DNA from 3 places in the Bradyrhizobium sp. STM 3557 genome. Region 2 is predicted to be linked to each of the others. Evidence: predicted binding sites of a transcription regulator. Region 2 holds the regulator's gene; each other region holds the start of a gene.
The links. Region 2 encodes LexA, which represses DNA repair genes until DNA is damaged. Its sites were predicted from a motif close to TGTTCNNNNTGTGTTCNG; they were not measured.
Positions count from the first base shown of each region.

Region 1: P6U24_RS14415 (ImuA family protein) is a predicted target of LexA. The motif match lies at 1,301-1,318, and genes of this name have one in related genera.
Region 3: uvrA (excinuclease ABC subunit UvrA) is a predicted target of LexA. The motif match lies at 1,198-1,215, and genes of this name have one in related genera.

Region 1 covers NZ_CP120697.1:3,201,009-3,203,210, reverse strand. The annotation lists gene P6U24_RS14420 (Y-family DNA polymerase) at 1-547, opposite strand, end outside; gene P6U24_RS14415 (ImuA family protein) at 438-1,235, opposite strand; gene P6U24_RS14410 (putative DNA modification/repair radical SAM protein) at 1,402-2,202, shown strand, end outside.
Region 2 covers NZ_CP120697.1:3,703,056-3,705,257, forward strand. The annotation lists gene P6U24_RS16780 (hypothetical protein) at 1-194, opposite strand, end outside; gene lexA (transcriptional repressor LexA) at 615-1,313, opposite strand; gene dinB (DNA polymerase IV) at 1,597-2,202, opposite strand, start outside.
Region 3 covers NZ_CP120697.1:3,821,250-3,823,451, forward strand. The annotation lists gene uvrA (excinuclease ABC subunit UvrA) at 1-1,103, opposite strand, end outside; gene P6U24_RS17355 (outer membrane protein) at 1,379-2,029, opposite strand.

The sequences.
Region 1 (2,202 bases), 500 kb from region 2:
GGCTCACCGCGATCGCCTCCTCACCATCAGGCACGACGTGGCCATGGACGTGGCGGTTCATCGTCCGTGCACAGACGGGATTGGAAGCGATCGCGGCCGACACCGTGAAGCCGCGCATGGTCAGTGCATCGCAGACCAGCGTGAGCAACCGCGCCTCGCCGCCGAACAGATGAGCGCAGCCGGTGATGTCGAGCAACAGCCCGTGCGGAGGATCGAGCGCGACCAAGGGCGTGAAGCGGTCGCACCAGTCGGCAATATCTTCCAGGGTTTTTGCGTCGGCCGCGATGTCGGCCTCGTGCACCACGAGATTGGGACAGATGGCGCGGGCATTGGCGAGCGGCAGGCCATGCGTCAGGCCCCAGCGCGCTGCCGCTTCGTCGAGCGAATGGATCAACAGCGCATTGCTGTCCTTGATGACGACGACATTGGGTGCATCGTCACGCGCTGCGACGCCTTCGCTTATGAGACCACGCTTGATGCGATCGATCGGCAGGCGTGGCAGCCACAGGCTGAGAATCCGCCGCCGGCTGGCTGAAACACTGATCATCGCAGCTCCACTCCATGATCCATCGCCCGGTCTGGCCGTGGCGATTGCGAATGAGCTCGGCATCGAACCGCGGCGCGCCCCATGCTTCCGAGGCTGCAGCGGGGAGCGAAGGCGCCGCGCGCACGCTCCAGCGCGTCTCGGCGGTCGATGGCGCAGGCAATGCCGCGACCCGCAGCACCAGCGCGGTGACGCCGGACTCCTGTGCGGCGAGCGTCAGCTTGCGGCTGCCGACCAGATCGAGCTTTGGCGTCTCGCCCCACACCTCCAGCACCACGGCGCCGAGCGCATCGCAGGCGAGCGCATCGGCTGCGATGCGTAAGGCAGCCTCGATGTCAGGCGCGCGCACCGTCACCAGGCAGCGCGGATCGAGGCCGAGCTCGGCAAGCCCGCTTGCCGACAGCGCCCCGGTCTCGCGCTCGGCATAATCCTGCCGGACCCAGAGCAGCGGCCGTCGCGCGGCAACACGGCCAGCGAGACCGAAGACGAAGCCGGTCGCGGTCGTGGCCTGGCGTCCACCCTCGGCGAACACCTCATGCAGCGCCCCAAGGGCCAGCCCGCCCTGCAGCAGCGCATCGGCCTGCGCATGGCCGAGCGCGACGCGGCGCGCCTCATGCGCTCCCTCGCCCGCCTCCAGGCGCGCGATGCGCGTGCGCAAAGTCGCAAGCGTGCTCATGCGTGCGCCGGTCATGCGTCGCCGCTCCTTCGATTTTTGCCGTTGCAGGTCTTTGCAGATGAACCCGCAACGAACCTCTTTGTTCATGATACGTTCTAATATAAAGCTAACGCGGCCAGGAGAGTCAATCGAGTTTGGCGCGGATGCGATTCAGCGAATGGAATCAAAGGGATTCAAAATCATGGAGTTATCGCGGAAACTTGAGATCCTGGCTGATGCGGCAAAGTACGACGCGTCCTGCGCCTCCAGCGGTACCGAGATGCGGGATTCCAGCGACGGCAAGGGCCTTGGGTCGACCGCGCCAGGCATGGGCATCTGCCATTCCTATGCGCCGGACGGCCGCTGCATCTCGCTGCTGAAGATCCTGCTCACCAACGCCTGCAATTACGATTGCCTTTATTGCGTCAACCGCGCCTCCTCCAACGTGCCGCGTGCGCGCTTCACGGTCGACGAGGTGGTGAAGCTCACGATAGATTTCTATCGCCGCAACTACATCGAAGGCCTGTTTCTCTCCTCCGGCATCATCCGCAGCCCCGACTACACGATGGAGCAAGTCGTGGGCGTCGCGCGCAAATTGCGCGAGGAGCATCATTTCCGCGGCTACATTCACCTGAAGACCATTCCGGAAGCCGACGAGGCGCTGCTTAACGAGGCCGGCAAATATGCCGACCGGCTCAGCATCAATATCGAGATGCCGCTGGAAGCGAGCCTGACGAAGCTCGCGCCGGAGAAGGACCAGCGCGCGATCCGCCGGACCATGGGGCGGCTGCGCTTGAGGCTCGACGAGGCCGAAGATGCCAAGGCGAAAGCGACGCGAGCGAAGCCACCGCGCTTTGCGCCCGCCGGCCAGAGCACGCAGATGATCGTCGGCGCCGACGCGGCCGACGACCAGACCATCCTGTCGACCTCGGCCAATCTCTACGGCGCCTATAAGCTGAAGCGGGTCTATTATTCCGCCTTCAGCCCGATCCCGGATGCGAGC
Region 2 (2,202 bases):
CAGAACCAACGGCTGTCATATTTGACGTCGTCCTCGAATGCCAATTCCGTTCCGGGAAGCATGCAAACCGCGACACCGGGCTCGCTCTCGGACGCGAAGCCACGGGTCGACGTGCCGCGGAACGTCGTCGACATCAGCGTTTCACCCACCTTCGCCGGGCGGGACGCAACAGCATGCAGGCTATAGTCACACATCGGATCGCTCCTCGTTCGAGATAGCCGACCCGCGCTCCCCCCGGAAAGGCGCAGGCCTCTATCAGAGTGGACATCGATCGTAATCCTAGCGCGTCGTTCACGGCAATTCTGCGCTGACCATAGGCTAGCTCGATCACAAGCGTTTGAGCTTTAACCTACGGCAAAGCGAGCGCACAAAATCACTCTGCCGCCAAATACCTTCGGCACGCAGCATCAGTCCGACACGGCCGCCTGTTCGCGGGCCGGCGTAACGAGGCCCCCGTTTCAGCAAGTTCGCATCAGCCCCGCGAGAGACCAACTCCGGCGAACTTCGGCAACGCAGCAGCACTCGTCAGTCTATCGTACCCGTCCGGCTTTGGATCTGACGTTTGCACCGGGGCGCGCTGCGCCTGCACGCAAACGGCAAGTCCGCCGCAGGGATTAGTACTTGCGATACAGCCCGACCAGCTTGCCCTGGATCTTAACCCGGTTGGGCGGCAGGATACGGACTTCATAAGCGGTGTTGGCCGGCTCGAGCGCGATCGACGCGCCGCGGCGGCGGAAGCGCTTCAAGGTGGCCTCCTCGTCGTCGATCAGCGCGACCACGATGTCGCCGGTATCGGCGCTCTCGTTGCGCTGGATCAAGGCCATGTCGCCGTCGAGGATGCCGGCATCGACCATCGAATCGCCGCGCACCTCGAGTGCATAGTGCTCGCCATTGCCGAGCATGTCGGCCGGCACGCTGATCGTGTGGCTGCGCGTCTGCAGCGCCTCGATCGGCGTACCGGCGGCGATCCGGCCCATCACCGGAACGGCGACCGGCCGCTCGCCGTCATCCAGCGCGGGCGTGGAGGTGCGCACCTTGCCGAGATTGCCTTCGATCACCGAGGGCGTGAAGCCGCGCCGGTTGCCTGCGGCCTGCGACAGCTCGGGCAGCTTGATCACCTCGATCGCGCGGGCGCGATTGGGCAGGCGGCGAATGAAGCCGCGCTCCTCGAGTGCGGTGATGAGGCGATGGATGCCGGACTTCGAGCGCAGGTCGAGCGCATCCTTCATCTCGTCGAATGACGGCGGCACGCCGGCTTCCTTGAGCCGCTCGTTGATGAACCGCAGGAGTTCGTACTGTTTGCGCGTCAGCATCTCGATGAAGTCCCCAGGTTGATGTCGTCCGAGCTCCGCGACTGGTCGCTTGCGAAGGTCCGGAATTGCGTTACCGCAAGATACTCGAAACAAATCATGAACGGACACTATATGTTCGATATGTGTTCCGCAATCATTAATTTGGGGTGAATCCGCCCGGTTTTGACGATATCGAGCGCAGGAAAACCGGGTCTATCTGGCCCGGCAAAAATCGACGACGGTTCGGCGGCCAGCACAAGGCTTCCGTGTTCCCCCTTCTTGTGAAACCAAGAGCGGCTTTCCGTCAAATACTGAAATCCAGTTGCGGGTCCGTGTCGTTCTCGCCCAGCAGGGAAGACAAAGATACTCCCAGCAGGCGCACCGCCTTCGGAAGGGGCATGGCATTCTCCAGCAGACCGATTGCCAGGCGTGCGAGATCGTCACGGTCCGCGACAGCCGTAGAAACGGATCGGCTGCGCGTGATGATCTCGAAGTCCGCGAACTTGATCTTCAGCGTCACGGTTCGCCCCCGACTGCCGACTGACTCGCAGTGGCGCCACACCTTGTCGATCAGCGGCTCGAGCTCTGCGATCATGGCGTCGAGTTCGGCAAGATCGGTCCGGAATGTGTTTTCCGCACCGACCGATTTCCGGATTCGGTTGGCGCGGACTGGCCGTTCGTCGACGGCGCGCGAGATCCAATAGTAGTAGGCTCCGGCCTTGCCAAAGTTGGCGCACATGAACTCCAGCGCCTGTTTGCGCATGTCCAGGCCCGTGAAGATACCAAGCTGGTTCATCTTCGCGCTCGTCGCCGGGCCGATGCCGTGGAATTTGCCGACAGGTAGCGATTCGACGAAGGCCGGACCCATTTCGGGAGAGATGACGAACTGTCCGTTTGGCTTTCGGTGATC
Region 3 (2,202 bases), 120 kb from region 2:
GTGAATTTGTAGAACTTGGCGAGCGCGGTCAGCGTCTGCAGGTAATAGGGCGATGACGACTTGGCCCAGGGCGCGATCGCGCCCTTGCGCAACGTCAGCTCCTTATCCGGAATGACGAGGTCGGCATCGACATGCTGCTCGACACCGAGCCCGCCGCATTCGGGGCAGGCGCCATAGGGGTTGTTGAAGGAGAACAGCCGCGGCTCGATCTCGGGAATGGTGAAGCCGGACACCGGACAGGCGAACTTCTCCGAGAACAGGATGCGCTCGGGTCCGCTCTTGTCGTGGATCTTGGCGGTCTTCTTGTCGGCTTTCTTCTCGTCAGTCGCGGCCGGCGCGTCGGCGAACTCCACGACGGCGAGCCCCTCGGCGAGCTTCAGCGCGGTCTCGAAACTTTCCGCCAGCCGCTGGCCGATGTCGGAGCGCACGACGATGCGATCGACCACGACATCGATGTCGTGCGGGAATTTCTTGTCGAGCGTGGGCGCCTCGGCGAGCTCGTGGAAGCTGCCGTCGATCTTGACGCGCTGAAAGCCCTTCTTGAGATATTCGGCGAGCTCCTTCTTGTACTCGCCCTTGCGGCCGCGCACGACCGGCGCCAGCAGGTAGAGCCGCGTGCCTTCGGGCAACGCCAGCACGCGATCGACCATCTGCGAGACGGTCTGGCTCTCGATCGGCAGGCCGGTGGCGGGCGAGTAGGGCACGCCAACGCGCGCCCAGAGCAGGCGCATATAGTCGTAGATCTCGGTGACGGTGCCGACGGTGGAGCGCGGGTTCTTCGAGGTCGTCTTCTGCTCGATCGAGATCGCCGGCGACAGGCCATCGATCTGGTCGACGTCCGGCTTCTGCATCATCTCGAGGAACTGGCGCGCATAGGCCGACAGCGATTCGACATAGCGACGCTGGCCTTCGGCATAGATCGTGTCGAAGGCGAGCGAGGATTTGCCGGAGCCGGACAGGCCGGTGAACACCACGAGCTTGTCGCGCGGGATCTCGACGTCAATGTTCTTCAGATTATGCTCGCGCGCGCCGCGAATGGTGATCGCACGTAGGCTCGATTCCTTGGCTTGCGCGCGCTGCTTGGCCTTGAGCACTTCATCCATGGCAATCGGTCCCTTGGCGCAGAGGTCGCGCACGTCGTTTCAGGCGCGCTCCGCCGGAAGCCGGACATCAGACGCCAATGGGGGAATGTTGGACTGGAACGTAGGAAGAACGATAGCCGATTTCCAGTGCCGCGCGCGAATCATCAACAATGCGTTCGCGACATGGCGGCAAGTGGCAGCAGGATAGGGAACCCGTGCTGATACGGAGTGCGCAAAGAAAAAAGCCTCCGCTCGACAGAGCGGAGGCTTCGACCGAGGCCCGATGGCCGCCAATCTTAGAAGTGGTAGTTCACGCCGACCTGCACGCTGTGCAGGTTGAGGTCTCCGGTCGGCAGCGCGCCGCTGAAGTAGCTCTTGCCCTCGAAGCTCTTGTAGAGGTACTCGGCCTTGACCGACCACTTCGGAGCGAACATGACTTCGACGCCGGCACCGGCGGTCCAGCCGCTCAGGAACTTCTCGTCCGAAACGCTGACGCCGAGCGCGGAGAGCGAGATCTTGTTGTTGGCCCAGGCGTAACCACCGGTGCCGTACAGCAAGACCGTGTTGAAGGCGTAACCGATACGGCCACGGACAGTGCCGGTGCTGTCGACCTTGCTGCTGGCGGTCACCAGGCCGAACGGCGCGACGGTGGCGGAAGCCGAGGCGCTGATGTCAGCCCAGGCAGCATCGGCCTCGAGGCCGTACACGATGTTGGCAGCCTGCCAGTTGTAGCCGATGGTGCCGCCGGCGAAGCCGCCCTTCATCGCGAAAATGTCGGCGTCTTCGCTCGCATAGCCGCCCATGCCACCGATGTAGAAACCGGCCCAGGTCGGCAACGGCGCCAGCGCCGGAGCCTTGGTGTAGGTCTTCGCAGCGAGGTCCGCAGCGAAAGCTGGTGCCGTTCCCAAAGCGGCAACAGCAACGGTCGCCAGCAGAACTTTCTTCATCATCTCTTTCAGTCCCATTCTTCCTCGTTGTTCCGGCCCGCGATGCTTCGACCGCGCTGACCGGACCTCACCCGTTCAGGTTGACGCGGTTCCTATAGCCGATGAGTCGATCGAATACCGTCACCTCCGCGCCACAGTCGGGGCGAAAGCACGGTCCGGTGATGACCTGCAGA